Regions from separate parts of the Alteromonas sp. ABH2_165 genome, predicted to be linked through region 3. Evidence: predicted binding sites of a transcription regulator. Region 3 holds the regulator's gene; each other region holds the start of a gene.
What was found. Region 3 encodes LexA, which represses DNA repair genes until DNA is damaged. Its sites were predicted from a motif close to TACTGTATNNNNATACAGTA; they were not measured.
Positions count from the first base shown of each region.

Region 1: recG (ATP-dependent DNA helicase RecG) is a predicted target of LexA. The motif match lies at 1,119-1,138, and genes of this name have one in related genera.
Region 2: recA (recombinase RecA) is a predicted target of LexA. The motif match lies at 956-975, and genes of this name have one in related genera.

Region 1 is NZ_JBSWWF010000007.1:11,015-13,290, reverse strand. It holds gene ACXAFQ_RS14150 (RidA family protein) at 1-250, shown strand, start outside; gene ACXAFQ_RS14145 (peroxiredoxin-like family protein) at 418-1,032, shown strand; gene recG (ATP-dependent DNA helicase RecG) at 1,155-2,276, shown strand, end outside.
Region 2 is NZ_JBSWWF010000001.1:197,038-199,313, reverse strand. It holds gene recA (recombinase RecA) at 1-802, opposite strand, end outside; gene ACXAFQ_RS00755 (CinA family protein) at 1,012-1,527, opposite strand; gene mutS (DNA mismatch repair protein MutS) at 1,843-2,276, shown strand, end outside.
Region 3 is NZ_JBSWWF010000002.1:139,912-142,187, forward strand. It holds gene ACXAFQ_RS05195 (MFS transporter) at 1-439, shown strand, start outside; gene lexA (transcriptional repressor LexA) at 504-1,130, shown strand; gene ACXAFQ_RS05205 (serine hydrolase domain-containing protein) at 1,261-2,276, opposite strand, start outside.

The DNA.
Region 1 (2,276 bases), on a different contig from region 3:
TGATTTCGCTGAGCAGGCCACACAGGTTTTTGAAAACGTAAAAGCGGTTTGTGAAGCGGCTGGCGGAACAATTAACGATATGGTTAAGGTAAACATCTTCCTGCCTGACCTGTCTCATTTTGCTACTGTTAACGAGATCATGGCGAAGTACTTTAACAAGCCTTATCCTGCTCGCGCAGCCATTGGCGTTAAAGAACTGCCTAAAGGTTCTCAAATCGAAATCGACGGCATTATGGAATTGCCGGAGTGATTTAAATTGCGTTGAGCCTGCGCATCACGCATTTTTAAGCCGCGTTTAACGCGGCTTTGTCTTTTAGCTTCCTCGATAAACGCAAGCTTTTTGATTATTTACTGATAAATTGAAATAAAAAAAGGCCCGAGAGGGTCTTTTTAACTTCAACTAATCAGGAGATTATCATGCGCTCTGTTTCTTTTATTGTACTACTGCTCTGTAGTAGTGTTTTTCACGTTTTTGCGGCGCCCGCGCCAAGCGCGTCGGAGGTACGACCGCTGCTTGAAGGGATGTCTGTGCCCGATGTAAAGGTGACCGATACCGACGGTTCGCCGTTCAGTTTAAAAGCACTATTGATGCAAAAGCCCTCCGTGGTGGTGTTTTATCGCGGCGGTTGGTGTCCCTACTGCAGCGCGCAATTGGCAGGTCTGAAAGACATTGAAAAGCCTTTGACCAAAGCGGGCTATCAAATTCTGGCGGTATCGCCTCAGTCGCTAGCGCAACTGAACGAGCAAAAGCTCGAGGAAACGTTTGCAGCACGGTTATTGTCTGACGCTTCGCTGTCGGCACTGAATGGATTTGGGATTAGCTATTACGTCGATGCCGAAACAGCTAAGAAGTACGATAGCTACAACATCGCGCTTACCAACGACAGTTCAGGTAAACCAGTACTTCCTGCGCCCGCAGTATTTATCGTCGATAAGCAGGGAGTCGTGCAGTTCAGCTATGTAAACCCCGACTACAAGGTGCGTCCTTCACCAAAGCTTATTCTGGCAGCCGCTGAAGCGCTGGTAGAGTAACTCGTCTCGTAGAATTTACTGGCCCTGAATACAGGTTTGACACTGTTGCAGGGCCAGCCTCTCGCAAACCGACTGTGAATGCCTTACACTGGGCCTATATACAGTTAATTTCTTTAAACATCATGCAGTCACTCGCTCATACACCGGTCACTGATCTGAAAAAGGTTGGCGCCAAGGTGGCTGAGAAATTGTCAAAAATTGGTCTCAATACGGTGCAAGACGTGCTGTTTCATTTGCCGTCCCGCTACGAAGATCGCACTCAGGTTTACGAAATCGAAGACTGTAAACCGTTCACGCATGTCAGCATTCAGGGTGAAGTGAAATCTGCCGACATCCAGTACGGCAAGAAACGTATGTTTGTGGTGAAAGTTTCAGACGGAACGGGCACAATCACTTTACGTTTTTTCCATTTCGGTGCTGTTCAGCGCACCATGATGACACCGGGGAATGAAGTTCGTTGCTTCGGTGAAATCCGCACGGGTAAGTGGGGGCTGGAAATGATGCACCCCGAATTCTCGTTAATTGGCGAAGACGACGATGACGTAGAAGAAACCCTGACGCCGGTGTATCCCACCACCGAAGGCGTTAAACAACTCACCTTAAGAAATCTTACCGAACAATCGTTGGCATTGCTGGAAAAGGGCGGCTTAACGGATTTGTTGCCAGACGGCATGTATGAAGGGCAGGTGACGCTGGCCGATGCCCTTCGTCTTGTGCATCGTCCACCACCGGATGTGTCATTGGAGATGATGGAAGAAGGTTTGCACCCGGCACAAAAGAGATTGATTCTAGAGGAGTTGTTGGCACACCACCTCAGCGTGTTGAAGGTTCGCCAGCAAGCCCAAGCCCAACCCGGCATACCTATCAACATAAATCATGACTTAATTGGGAAGTTGCTGGATAGTTTGCCATTTTCGCCCACAGGCGCGCAGCAACGGGTAGTGGCCGACATTCAAAAAGACATGAGTCAACCTTACCCAATGATGCGTTTGGTGCAGGGCGATGTGGGTTCAGGCAAAACATTGGTGGCGGCTTTGGCTGCGTTGTCAGCCATCGGTGCGGGTTACCAGGTTGCGCTAATGGCCCCTACTGAGCTCCTAGCAGAGCAGCACGCCAGTAATTTTCGTGGCTGGCTCGAACCGTTAGGTATCGAAGTCGGTTGGCTCGCAGGTAAACTTAAGGGCAAACCTCGTCAGGAAGTACTCACTCGCCTCGAAAGTGGCAATATTCAAATGCTGGTGGGC
Region 2 (2,276 bases), on a different contig from region 3:
TGATCCCTTCGCCGTAGCGGATCATGAACTCAGCCTGTTTGAACGGCGGTGCGACCTTGTTCTTCACAACCTTCACCCGGGTTTCGTTACCCACAACCTCGTCGCCTTCTTTCACCGCACCGATACGACGGATATCCAGACGAACTGATGCATAAAATTTCAGTGCGTTACCACCGGTAGTGGTTTCAGGGTTACCGAACATCACACCAATCTTCATACGGATCTGGTTGATGAAGATACAAAGCGTGTTGGATTTCTTAATATTGGCAGTCAGTTTACGCAGTGCCTGAGACATCAGACGCGCCTGCAGACCAACGTGAGAGTCACCCATCTCACCTTCGATTTCCGCTTTCGGCGTTAGTGCGGCTACTGAGTCAACAATCACCACATCTACTGCGCCAGAGCGTACCAGCATGTCACAAATTTCAAGCGCCTGTTCACCGGTATCAGGCTGAGATACCAGCAGATCATCAATGTTTACGCCAAGCTTACCGGCATAGATAGGGTCTAATGCGTGCTCAGCATCAACGAAGGCACAGGTTTTACCTTTTTTCTGCGCTTCTGCAATAACCTGCAGGGTCAGTGTGGTTTTACCTGATGATTCCGGCCCGTAGATTTCAACAACACGGCCACAAGGCAGACCGCCTATACCGAGCGCAATATCAATGCTCAGCGATCCGGTAGAAATGGCTTCAATATCGTGTGCCTGGTTATCGCCCAGACGCATGATCGCGCCTTTACCGAATTGCTTTTCAATCTGGCCTAAGGCGGCGGAAAGAGCTTTTGATTTGTTGTCGTCCACGTTATTATCCCCAAGATAATGGATGCCCGTGATGCAGTGTTACTGCCAGCGGCGCGGTAATCATTTTTGATTCCGATGTCTTTATACTGACCTGCCTGCACATTTCAGTGCTTACATTCACGGATCGTTATTTCGAATGTTGATTGCATTCTATACTGTATAAGCATACAGTCAAGTGCAATTTGATGTTTAGTCTGGCAGAGACAGGATTATTCAGCAACCAGTCGTTGGTACAGAGTTGTAATCGCAAAGCGAATCGCTTTTTCGCGTACCGAAGTTCTGTCGCCAGAAAACAGCTGCTTTTCAGTAAACACAGTACCGTTCACCAAAAAGCCAAACCATACCGTTCCCACTGGCTTTTCAGCAGAACCACCGCCAGGACCGGCAATACCACTGACAGAAATCCCTGTTTCGGCACCGCTGTTCGCAACCACGCCTTGCACCATTTCAGACACTGTTGGCTCTGAAACAGCGCCAAACTGTTCAAGGGTGTCAGCTTTCACGCTCAACAGTGATTGCTTCGCTTCATTGGAATAGGTCACCCAGGACTGATGAAACCAGTCAGAACTGCCAGACACGGAAGTGAACGCATAAGCGATACCACCACCTGTGCAGGATTCTGCACAAGAAACCGTCAGGCCCCGCTCGCGCAACAGGTTGCCCAGTGCAGAAACGCATTCTTCAAGTGGACTGTTCGCACAAACAGTTGAAAAATCCGTACTCATACTAATAATACTCACCAATGAATTAATTCCGTTGTACCATTTTACACATTTAGCCGCTGGTAAAGACAGAAAGTTGGCTAAATAGAGAAGGAGAAGGCGCTTCTGGACGGACGACGGAACTGCATTTGAAACACGGCGTAAACCCATCCCTGGGGCCTCGGCTGCCGCATCCCTGCGGCAGACGGTTTCAAATGCAGTCCTCGTAATCCGTCCGCGCGCCTTCCCAGTCAACTGGGTCCGTACTCCGGCCATAGCGCCTTCTCACTCAAGCAATATCAAAATAACAAAGAGGTTTTCTTGGAATCACATACGCCGATGATGCGCCAGTATCTGGCCATAAAAGCACAACATCCAAATATTCTACTGTTCTACCGGATGGGGGACTTTTATGAACTCTTCTATGACGATGCCAAGAAGGCGGCGCATTTGCTGGATATTTCGCTGACCGCGAGAGGCAAATCCGGTGGCGAACCCATTCCTATGGCGGGTGTGCCTTATCATGCGGTTGAAGCTTATCTTGCTCGACTGGTAAAAATGGGCGAGTCGGTGGCTATTTGTGAACAGATAGGCGATCCCGCTACCAGCAAAGGGCCGGTTGAGCGGGCGGTGCAGCGTATCGTTACACCTGGTACCGTTACCGACGAAGCATTGCTGGAAGAGCGTCGTGACAACCTGCTGGCAGCGGTTTGTGGTCATTCAATGCAATACGGTATTGCTACGCTTGATATCAGCAGCGGTCGTTTTCTGGT
Region 3 (2,276 bases):
CTTAGTGGGTCTGATTGCGGTGTTACTCATATTCATGGTGTTTACGCCCCGGTCGCTACCTTTCCTGTGTTTGGCGTTCTTCTCGTGTGGCATTTTTGCCGGGGGGCTCATGGTGTTGATATGGTCCGCGCTACCCGACACTATCGAATATGGTTTGCGAGAAACGGGGGTAGTGAACCCTACGCTAACCTTTGGCGCTTTCCACCTGGTGATGCGGGTGAGTGATGGACTGTCATTCGCGGTGATAGCGGGGGTACTGGAATGGTCTGCGTTGCAAACTGCAGGAAATGCAGAATTCTTTGTCGATAGCATTGCCATTATTGCCGCTATCGGCTGTGTCCTTGGCGTTGCCGTGCTCTGGTTTTATCCGATTACCCATCAATGTCACCAGGAAATGGTAAATACAGCTGAGGAAAAAACCGCAATCAATCAACGTTGATCACTTGTCAATCTTGCATAACTGTATATACTCACAGGAACTGTATAGAAAAACAGGGCTGTTTATGCGTCCACTTACCCCAAGACAAACGGAAGTTCTCGAACTCATTAAAACCACCATGCTGGAAACCGGTATGCCGCCAACGCGTGCCGAAATCGCCAGGCAACTGGGTTTTAAATCGGCCAATGCGGCGGAAGAGCACTTAAAAGCACTGGCACGAAAAGGGGTAATCGAAATCCTGGCGGGTACCTCCCGGGGTATTAAACTGAATATTCCTCTGGAAGGTGAAAACGAGGAAGATGCCGGTTTACCGTTAATTGGGCGGGTTGCTGCCGGTGAGCCAATTCTGGCCCAGGAACATGTGGAAATGCACTACAAGGTCGATCCTGACTTGTTCCACCCCCGTGCAGATTTTCTGCTGCGCGTAAACGGCATGAGTATGAAAGATATCGGTATTTTAGATGGCGATCTTCTCGCAGTGCACCGTACTACAGATGTTCACAATGGGCAGGTTGTGGTTGCACGTGTTGATGAAGACGTAACCGTGAAACGTCTTGAAAAACGTGGCCGAGAAGTATGGCTGCATGCTGAAAACGACGAATTCAACACGATTAAGGTAGATTTGGCGTCAGAGCCTTTCAATATTGAAGGTTTAGCCGTTGGTGTGATCAGAAACGCCGACTGGATGTAAGCGCCGGGCACCGTACCAAACAAAATAGATTTTATAGAATAAGAAAGGCGATGCACTGAAGTGAGCATCGCCTTTTTCTTTTATCAATATGGTGCCCTTAACGAAGCGCTAGTGAAGGATTTGCCCTAACTTAATAACTGGTGTGAGCATAGTGCAGTGTTTTTAGTGCCAGCATAAAAACGTCAGCATTTTTTTCGCCACTCACATTCTTCACTACAGTCACTGCTGTGTTGTGTTCACGACACAGAATCGTCATGGTAATACCACCCATGCTGCCGCCTGAATGCATCACCGCGGTGGGAATGTCGTCCATTAACTTAAGTGCTTCCACGTTAGCTTTATACGCTTCCCGTTCTCGATAATCGCCAAAGCCAACTTTCCAGCCAATGCCGTAGCCCACTTCGTCCCCGTTATTTAACGTTGCCCGGGTAAACATGGATTTCGTTGTTTCTGCAGCCAAATAATCACTGGCTACGTGAGCCACTGCAAAGCGCACAATGTCAGATGGCGAGGCAATAAAACCGCCACCTGCCCACTTGTAGCTGTGGTCGGTTTGGGGAGCGTTAATCAAAGTGCCTTCTTCGGTTGTATAGGGCCGGGCGCGGTTTTCGATAATTGTGAACTGATCATCAAATACAGTTTCTTTTAGCGATAAAGGCGCAAACACTTCCTGTTCGATAATCTGACGAAAATCCCGATTGCCATCAGCGCCTTCCATTGCAGCACTGACTAACGTCCAGGCGAATGTGGAATAGCTGAAATCGGTACCTGGTGAGAATTCCAGCGGATCATCCTTAAACATGGCGAGGGCGCTGTTAATATCTGGGTAGGTTTCATTGAGCAAAAACTCATTCGCGCCTTCTTTGTAATGGCGAATACCGGCTGTATGAGAGGCTAACTGACGTAAGGTAATGACTGGCTTGTCTTTCGGCCAATCAGCGACATAGTCGGTTACCGGTGCATCTAAATCAATTTTACCTTCGTCATACAGCCGCATCATTGCTGCCGTTGCGATGAGCTTGGATACACTGCCGATGCGAACCTTGTGGTGCGGTGTCATGGCGACGCGATTTTCTACATCGGCATAGCCAAAACCCTCGGCCATCATAATGCCTTTTTCATTACCCAATGCCATAGTGATGCCTG